Piscinibacter gummiphilus: one gene and its partner. The protein of the gene in region 1 interacts with the protein of each later gene in a pairwise test. Links are inferred from orthologs where the notes say so. Each region holds a gene or a part of one and is shown in the gene's direction. Other genes may lie near its edges.

Evidence for each region.
Region 2: the proteins of A4W93_RS10340 (region 1) and lysA interact in binary tests that used the Escherichia coli proteins (3 or more experiments, as listed by UniProt). The link is inferred for Piscinibacter gummiphilus from one-to-one orthologs.

The regions. Positions count from the first base shown.
Region 1 is NZ_CP015118.1:2,268,788-2,273,395, forward strand. The notes cover bases 973-3,892. They hold A4W93_RS10340 (response regulator transcription factor), read left to right. Parts: upstream 973-2,046; coding sequence 2,047-2,739; downstream 2,740-3,892. Other genes in these bases: A4W93_RS10335 (alpha/beta hydrolase family protein), read right to left, coding at 973-1,935; A4W93_RS10345 (ATP-binding protein), read left to right, coding at 2,745-3,892. In the rest of the region: A4W93_RS10330 (BamA/TamA family outer membrane protein), read left to right, coding at 1-930; more of A4W93_RS10335, read right to left, coding at 952-972; more of A4W93_RS10345, read left to right, coding at 3,893-4,028; A4W93_RS10350 (extracellular catalytic domain type 1 short-chain-length polyhydroxyalkanoate depolymerase), read right to left, coding at 4,037-4,608. UniProt on the Escherichia coli protein: Response regulator member of the two-component regulatory system CpxA/CpxR which responds to envelope stress response by activating expression of downstream genes including cpxP, degP, dsbA and ppiA.
Region 2 is NZ_CP015118.1:1,267,669-1,272,277, reverse strand. What follows is about bases 1,021-3,941. They hold lysA (diaminopimelate decarboxylase), read left to right. Parts: upstream 1,021-1,802; coding sequence 1,803-3,080; downstream 3,081-3,941. Other genes in these bases: A4W93_RS05760 (ABC transporter ATP-binding protein), read right to left, coding at 3,081-3,941; A4W93_RS05770 (lipoprotein), read left to right, coding at 1,525-1,791; cyaY (iron donor protein CyaY), read right to left, coding at 1,145-1,504; A4W93_RS05780 (penicillin-binding protein 1A), read left to right, coding at 1,021-1,086. In the rest of the region: more of A4W93_RS05780, read left to right, coding at 1-1,020; more of A4W93_RS05760, read right to left, coding at 3,942-4,049; A4W93_RS05755 (ABC transporter ATP-binding protein), read right to left, coding at 4,046-4,609. UniProt on the Escherichia coli protein: Specifically catalyzes the decarboxylation of meso-diaminopimelate (meso-DAP) to L-lysine. Is not active against the DD- or LL-isomers of diaminopimelate.

The DNA.
Region 1 (4,608 bases):
GGGGCGGCGGTGCTGCTGTTCCGCGACAACCCGCCGGCACGCGAGGGCGGTGACACCCCGCGCGACCCCGACGTCTACGGCATCGCCGCCTTCGCCACCGAAAACGGCACGTGGGGCGCCGGGGGCGGGGGCATGGTGAGCTTCGCCGACGACCGCTACCGCTGGCGAGGCGTGGCCGCACGCACGAGCCTCGACCTGACCTTCTACGGCGAGGACGGGCAGGGTCCGGCACTCGGCTACAACCTCGACGGCTGGATGTCGGTGCAGCAGGCCATGATGCGCATCGGCGAACACGACTCCTGGCTCGTCGCGCGCTGGAACTACCTGTCGCTCGCGAGCCGGTTCGACCACGCGTCCGACGTGCCGCGGGCCGGCGACATCGACCGCGCCGACACCGCGTCGGGCCTCGGCATCTCCTACGAATACGACTCGCGCGACAACCTCTTCACGCCCAGCCGCGGCTGGACGGGAGCGATCGACCTGACCTTCTACGACCCGGCCTTCGGCAGCGACACGCGGTTCCAGTCGTACCGCGGCCGCGCGTTCGCGTGGTGGCCGGTCGCGAAGGACGTCGTGGTGGGTGGGCGGGTCGACCTGCGTGCCGTCGAGGGCCGCACGCCGTTCTACATGCTGCCGTACGTCAGCCTGCGCGGCGTGCCCGCGATGCGGCTGCAGGGCACGCGCGCGGGCGTGCTCGAAAGCGAGGTTCGATGGAGCCTCACGCCGCTGTGGGGCGTGGTCGGTTTCGTGGGCGGCGGCCGGGCCTGGGGGCCGCGCACGGACTTCTCCGGGGGCGCCGACACGGTCGCGTACGGTGGGGGCGTGCGCTACCAGGCCGTGACCCGCCTCGGACTGTGGGTGGGCCTCGACTGGGCGAAGAGCACGCAGGACCGGGCCTTCTACATCCAGGTGGGCAACGCCTGGCACTGAGGGGCGGCGGAAGGACCGGGGTCACGGCCCCGCGGAGAAGGCCGCCGCGGCGTCCATCACGTCGTGCGAGGACGACAACCCCATCTGCGCGTCGATCGACGCCACGCCGTGGTCGGCGCCGGCCACGCGCTGGAGCACGAGCCGGCCGCCGCACGAGCTCCACGTGTCCACGTTGCCGCCGCGCGTGAAGGCGCCCTCGGCCAGCGTTCCGCCGCACATCACCGCGGTGCGGGCCTGCTGCTGTCGGAACTCACCGATCATCACGTCGTTGTCCCACGCACGGAAGGACAGGCCGACGAACAGCGGATTGACCGTCCACGTGGCCGCGGCCCAGGCCCCCGCGGTCTGCATCACGTCGTCCCGGTCGCCGACGATGCCGAGGTAGGGCCGTGCGGCGTCGCCCGGCCCGCAGGGCGTGGACGCCCCGTTGTAGAACGACGAAGCCGGTCCGGCGATGGACACGTAGGCATCGAAGGTCATGGGCGATTCGCACCACATGCGGTTGGTCATCACCCCGCCCATCGAGTGGCCCATCAGTGTGAGGTGGGTGAGGCCGAAGTCGGTGCGCAGCCGCGTGGCCAGCGCCTGCAGGAAGGCCTGGTCGTCCACGCCCGAGTTCATCGCGTGGTTCGTCCACGTGGTGGCGCCGGGTTCCGAGGGGAGGCTTTGCCCTTGCGGCACCACGAGCATCACCTGGTGGGCATGGAGCCAGGCCCAGTCGATGGTGGCCATGGACGTCGTGGTCGCGCTGGCGTTGAGGCCCACCTGGTAGGCGATGGCGTTCCGGTTGCCGCCGCCGCCGTGCAGCAGGACGATGGCGCGGCGGGCGCCCGCGGTGCGGTAGACGTCCACCGCGTGCGGGTGTCCGGCCACCTGGAGGGAGAGCAGATCGTCGGTGGCGGCCGGGGCAGGATCGTCGCCGCCTCCGCCGCAGGCGGACAGCAGCAGGGCAAGAGTCCATGCGGCGATGCGCGCGGGTGGTCGGATCAGGTTTTTCGTTCGCATGCCGCCATTGAACGGCTCGCCGGCGCCGCGGGCGAGGACGTTGCACAACGAATTGCGACAGTTCTGCAACATGGCGCGGCCCGTGGCGGCGCGCGCCTACACTGACCTCCCATGCAGGGAAAGCCGCTGATCCTCCTCGTCGACGACGACGCCGAACTCTCGACCATGGTGGCCGCGCTCTTCGCCCGCGAGGGCTGGGACGTCTTCCCGGTGCTCACCGGGGGCGATGGCGAACGGGCCGTCGCCACGCAGCGGCCGGATGCGGTGCTGCTCGACGTGATGCTGCCCGACGCCAACGGCTACGACCTGTGCCGCCGCTGGCGCGCCGCGCATCCGTCGCTGGGCCTGATCATGTTCACGGCCCGCGGCGATCCACTGGACCGCGTGCTGGGCCTCGAGATCGGGGCCGACGACTACCTCGCCAAACCCTTCGAGCCGCGCGAGCTGGTGGCCCGTGTGCGCGCGCTGCTGCGCCGCCAGGCGCCGGGCCGCGGCGACACCGCTTTGCTGCGCTTCGACGGCCTGGCCATCGACCTGCTCAAGCGCGAGGTGCGTGCCGCGGACCGGGTGGTGGCACTGACGAGCGTGGAATTCAAGCTGCTGGCCGCGCTCGCCCAGGCCCCGGGCCGGGCGCTGTCGCGCGCCGGGCTCTGCGCCGCGGTGCAGACCGGTGGCTACCGCCCGCTCGACCGCACGGTGGACGTGCAGGTGGCCCGCCTTCGCCGCAAGCTGCAGGACGCGTCGCCCGGCAAGGCCTGGGTCGAGACCGTGCGTGGCGAAGGCTACGTCTTCGTGCCGCATTGACCGCGATGCCGCGCCGGTTCCCCGACAGCCTCTTCGCCCGCCTGCTGGTGCTGCAGCTGGGCGTGGCTGTGGTGCTGCTCGGCGTGTTCGGTGTGCTGATCTACGTGGAGCGCAACGTCGCGGTGGCGCGGCTCGTCGCGGAACGGTGGGCGCCCGCGCTGCGGCATGCGGCGGGCTGGCCGGGCGCCGCGCCCGATCCGGTGCGGTCGCTGCTGCGCCCGGATGCCCCTCCCGCGCCGCGGCTGCTGCCGCCCTTCGTCACGCCCCGCATGCGCGCGCTGTACGAGGAGCTGGGTCGACGCGGCGTGTCGGTCGACGACGCCTCGCTCGCGCGGAGCCAGTACGGCGTGGTGCTCTGGCTGCGGGTGAGGTCACCGGACGGCACGTCGACCTGGCTCGGCCTGGCCGATGCCGCGCTGCTGCCGCGGGTGCCTGGCCGATTCCTCGCGGCGTTGCTGCTGACCGGGGTGTTCCTGGCCGCGGTCAGCTGGGTGTTCACGCGCCGGCTCACGCGGCCCCTGGAGGCGTTGCGCGCTCGGATGGGGGCGTACCGGCCCGGCGAACCCCTTCCCGAGCCGGTCGCCGCGGCGACCCCCGAGGTGGCCTCCATCGAACGCGCGTATGCCGGGCTGCTGCAGCGCTTCGATCAGCACGAACGCGAACGCGCGCTGCTGCTGGCCGGGGTGTCGCACGACCTGCGCGGGCCGCTCACCCGCATCCGCACCGCGGCCGACCTGCTGCCGGCCGACGAGGCGTCGGCCCCATGGCGCGAGGCCATCGTGCGCAACACGCAGGCGGCCGACCGGCTGATCGAAGGCTTCCTCGACCATGTGCGCGCGGGGGAACTGGCGCTGGACCAGATGGCGGACCTCGCCGCGCTGGCGCATCGCGTCGCCGCGGCCACCGGCCACGGGTCCGACGTGCTCGTGGTCACGGCCCCGCCAGCGCTCGCGTTGGGGCAGACCCATCCGCTGCTGCTCGAACGCCTGATCGCCAACCTGCTCGACAACGCGTTCAAGCACGGGAGGCCGCCGGTCGAGCTGCACGTGCGGGAGGAGGGTGGCCGGGCCGTCATCGAGGTCCTCGACCACGGCCCCGGCATCCCGCCGGACCGGCAGGCCGTGCTGGTGCAGGCCTTCGCGCGCGGCGATGCGGCCCGCGGCAGCCCCGGCACGGGCCTCGGACTCGCGATCGTCGCGCGGGTGGTGGAGCGCATGGGCGGGACCCTCGCGTTCCTGCCGCGCGGCGCACGGCACGCGGTGCGGGTCGAGCTGCCCCGGCACGCGTGACGTGACGCCTACTTCGTGTGGGCCTTGAAGAAGGACCAGATGGCGTCGGTGGCGTCGAACGTGCGGCTCGGCCGATCGCCCCGCAGGCTGCCCGGCCGCCCGCCGGGCCAGGCGTGGCCGTTGTCGCCGACGAGCAGCACCTCCACCTCTCGGCCCGGCGTGCAGCGGTACTGCCAGCGGGTCACGGTGCCGTCGACACGTTCGTCGGGGGCCGGTGCGCAGCCGTTCGCGGCGGCCCAGAAGTCACCCTGGGCCTGCGCCGGCCGCGTGGGCGTGCCGTCCCAGGCGCTGGTGACGCGGCCGCCGGGCGGCCCGCCGGCCGGCGGCACCGACGTGTCGAGCGCGCCGTTGATCATCAGCGCGGCCACCGGCGAGGCGGGCCGGGGTTCGTCGCCGAACACGGTGGCGACCACGGGGGCGATGGCCGCGAACCGGTCGGGCAGCGCGATGCCGAGGCGGTGCACCATCATCCCGCCGTTCGAGAGGCCCGTCGCGTAGACGCGCCGCGTGTCCACGGGCAGGTCGGCGGCGAGCCGGTCCAGCAGCGCACGGACGAAGCCCGTGTCGTCCACCTTGCCGG
Region 2 (4,609 bases), 1.0 Mb from region 1 along the record:
CTCGTCAAGCTGCCGAAGGGCGACTGGGCGGTCACGCAGTTGCCCGAGGTCGAGGGCGCCTTCGTCGCACTGGACCCGCGCACGGGCGCCGTCCGGGCGCTGGTGGGCGGCTTCGACTATGCGAAGAACAAGTTCAACCACGTGACGCAGGCCTGGCGCCAGCCGGGTTCGAGCTTCAAGCCGTTCATCTACTCGGCCTCGCTCGAGAAGGGCTTCACCCCGGCCACGGTGATCAACGACGCGCCGCTGTTCTTCAACGCGGGGTCCACCGGCAGCCAGCCGTGGGAGCCGAAGAACTACGACGGCACGTTCGACGGCCCGATGTCGATGCGCCGGGGCCTGGCGAAGTCGAAGAACATGATCTCGATCCGCATCCTGCAGTCCATCACCCCGGCCTACGCGCAGGACTGGGTCACGCGGTTCGGCTTCGAGGCCGACAAGCACCCCGCCTACCTGACCATGGCGCTGGGTGCCGGGTCGGTCACGCCCATGCAGATGGCCAGCGCCTACGGCGTGTTCGCGAACGGAGGCTACCGCCTGAACCCGTACCTGATCAGCAAGGTGACCGACTCGAAGGGCAAGGTGCTCACCGAGGCGAAGCCGCAGCCGCTCGACGACTCCACCCGCACCATCGACGCCCGCAATGCGTTCGTGATGTCCAGCCTGCTGCAGGAAGTCACCCGCTCCGGCACGGCGGCCCGCGCGCAGGGCACGCTGAAGCGCCCCGACATCTACGGCAAGACCGGCACCACCAACGACGCGCTCGACGCGTGGTTCGTCGGCTACCAGAAGACGATCGTGGCAGCCGTGTGGATCGGCTACGACACACCGCGCAAGCTGGGCGCCCGCGAAACGGGCGGCGGCCTCGCGTTGCCGGTCTGGATCGACTTCATGGCCACCACGCTCAAGGGCGTGCCCGTCGAGGAACCCTCGGCGCCGGGCGGCCTCGTGAACCAGGGCGGCGAGTGGTACTACGAGGAGTACACCCACGGCTCGGGCGTCAGCAGCCTCGGTCTCGACGACAAGCTGCCGGCAGCACCCAGCGAGGAAGAGAAGAAGGGCATCCTCGACCTGTTCAAGAACTGAGCGGGTCGGCGCGGCGGATGCGGGCCGTCACGGCCCGCCGCCCCTTCGAATCCGCCGCTCAGCGCGGCGGCTTGAACTGCAGCGGCACCCCGGCCTGCTCGCTTGCACAGGCCGACAGGGCCTCGAACAGCTCGCGGCCGGTGCGGTCGAGCCAGCGGCCCGACACGTGCTTGTAGTGGAAGCCACCCGACCGGGCCGCCAGCCACAGTTCGTGCAGCGGCGGCTGCGTGTTCAGCACGAGGTGGCTGCCGTTGGGCAGCTTGAGCTCGAGCAGCCCGCCGGTGCGGTGCGCGTCGATGTCCACCACGTCATCCTCCAGCCATTGGTCGACCGTGCTTTCGATGGACGCCAGCACCTCGCCGGTGAGGGTGTGGAACTCGGCATCGGTGAGCGGCGTGGGAACGAGGTCAGCGGTCATGGCCCGGTAGAATTCACTGCATGTTGCAACAGCATTCCAGTGTACCGGCCCGCCTGCTCGCGGCGTTGCGAAAGGGCCCATTGCCGGTGATGGCGCTGGCGCTCGTGCTCGGCTCCGTCGCCGCGTGCGGCCAGAAGGGCCCGCTGAGCCTGCGCGAGGGTCAGCAGCTGCAGCGCCCGCCGGTGCGTCCCGTCACGTCGCCGGCCGCGCCGCCCGCCCTCTCCCCCACCGATTCCCCGGCCGTGGCCCCGCCGCCCCCGCTCCTCACGGCGTCCGCGCCGCAATGACCGCCTCCACCATGACCCTTCCCGGCTCCCCGCACCTCGCCTACCGCGGCCCCCAGCTCTTCATCGAAGACCTGGCCGTCGCCGACCTCGCGCGCCGCTTCGGCACGCCGCTGTACGTCTACTCGAAGGCGTCGATGCTGGCCGCGCTGTCCGCCTACCAGCGCGCGCTGAAGGGCCGAGACCACCTCGTCTGCTACGCCGTGAAGGCGAACTCGAACCTGGCCGTGCTGCAGGTGTTCGCGCAGGCCGGCTGCGGCTTCGACATCGTCTCGTCGGGCGAGCTGCACCGCGTGCTCGCGGCCGGCGGCGATGCGGCGAAGGTCGTGTTCTCCGGCATCGGCAAGACGCGCGCCGAGATGCGGCACGCCCTCGAGGCCGGCGTGATGTGCTTCAACGTCGAGAGCGAGGCCGAGCTCGAGCTGCTGTCCGACGTCGCGAGCGGCCTCGGCCGCACCGCCCGCGTGAGCCTGCGCGTGAACCCGGACGTCGACGCCGGCACGCACCCGTACATCTCCACGGGCCTGAAGGGCAACAAGTTCGGCATCGCCCACGAACGGGCGCTCGCCACGTACCGGCGCGCGGCCGCCCTGCCCGGCCTCGAAGTCGCCGGCATCGACTGCCACATCGGCTCCCAGATCACCGACACCACGCCGTACCTCGACGCCCTCGACCGCGTGCTCGACCTGGTCGAGGCCGTGGAGGCCGCGGGTGTGCCCGTCCACCACCTCGACCTCGGTGGCGGGCTCGGCATCACCTACACCGACGAAACCCCGCCGTCCGCCGAGACGCTCGTCCAGCAACTGCTGGCCCGCATCGACGCGCGCGGCCATGGCCACCGCAAGGTGCTCTTCGAGCCGGGCCGCTCGCTCGTGGGCAACGCCGGCGTGCTGGTCAGCGAGGTGCTGTACCTGAAGCCCGGCGAGCAGAAGAACTTCTGCATCGTCGACGCCGCGATGAACGACCTCGCCCGCCCCGCCATGTACGAGGCCTTCATGGGCATCGTGCCGTGCGTGACGCGCGACGACGTGCCGGCAACGCACTGCGACGTGGTGGGCCCGGTGTGCGAATCGGGCGACTGGCTCGGACGCGACCGCGACCTGGCCGTCGCCTCCGGCGACTTCGTGGCCGTCCTGTCCGCGGGCGCCTACGGCATGAGCATGGCCAGCAACTACAACACCCGTGGCCGCGCGGCCGAGGTGCTGGTGTCGGGCTCGCAGGCGTGGCTCATCCGCGAACGCGAGAATCCGGCCGAGCTGTTCGCCGCCGAGCGGCTGATTCCGCAGGGCTGATCAGTCCCGCCCTTCCGCCACGGCGTGGCAGGCCACCTGCACGCCATCGGCCGCCGGCAGCAGCCGCGGCCGTTCCAGGCGGCACCGTTCGTTGGCCAGCGGGCAACGTGGATGGAAGGCACACCCGGCCGGCGGATCGAACGGGTCGGGCATCTCGCCCTGCGGCGGCGCGTCGCCGTCGCGCCGCCGACCGGGCACGGCCTCGAGCAGCAGCCGCGTGTACGGATGACGCGGCCTCGCGAAGATCGCCGCCGCCGGTGACCGCTCGACCAGCCGGCCGGCGTACATCACCCCCACTTCGTCGCTCACGTGCCGCACCACCGCGAGGTTGTGCGAGATGAACAGGTAGGCGACCCCGCGCTCCCGCTGCAGGTCCTTCATCAGGTTGAGCACCTGCGCCTGCACGGACACGTCGAGTGCCGACGTGGGCTCGTCGCACACGAGGAACGACGGATCGGTGGCCAGCGCCCGCGCGATCGAGATGCGCTGACGTTGCCCGCCCGAGAACTGGTGCGGGAACCGCGCCCCGTCGTCGGCCGACAGGCCCACCGCCGCGAGCAGCTCGCCCACCCGCACGTGGCGCTCCGCGCGGCCCATGCCGCGCTGCTGCTCGCGCAGCGGCTCGCCGACGATCTCGCGCACGGTCCAGCGCGGGTTGAGGCTCGCGTACGGGTCCTGGAACACCATCTGCACCTGGCGGCGCAGCGCCGGCGCGAACGGCCGGCCGCCGATGCGCACCTCCCCGCCGCTCGGCGCGTGCAGGCCCACCATCAGCCGGCCCACCGTGGTCTTGCCGGACCCGGACTCGCCGACGAGGCCGAAAGTCTTCCCCCGCTCGATCGAGAACGACACGTCGGCCACGGCCTGCAGCGCGCGCCGCGGCGGCCGCCCGAGGGCGCGCCGCCACCACGCGTCGGGCAGCGCGAACTGCTTGGACAGGTCGACGGCTTCGACCACGGGCGAACTCATGCCCCTCCCCTTTCGTGCAGCCAGCAGGCCGCACGGGTCGCCCCCGCCGGCATCAGGTCGGGCCGCCGGCCGGCACACGGCTCGAACACGCGGGGGCACCGCGGATGGAACGCGCAGCCCGAGGGGATGGCCGTGAGGCGCGGCATCGTGCCGTCGATCTGCACGAGCCGCTCGCGCGGGGAGGCCAGACCCGGGATCGCGCCCATCAGCCCCGACGTGTAGGGATGGCCGGGGCGGCCGACGATCGCATCCACCGGGCCGATCTCGGCGATGCGGCCCGCGTACATCACCGCCACGCGGTCGCAGGTGTCCGCCACCACGCCCATGTCGTGCGTGATCAGCATCACCGCGAGGCCGCGCTCGCGGCTCAGCCGCCGCAGCAAGGCCGTGATCTGGGCCTGCACCGACACGTCGAGCGCGGTGGTGGGTTCGTCCGCGACGATGAGGCGGGGTTCGCCGGCCAGCGCCAGCGCGATCACGACGCGCTGGCGCATGCCGCCCGAGAACTGGTGCGGATGGTCGTCGAGCCGCGACGCCGCGCCCGGGATGCCCGTCTCGGC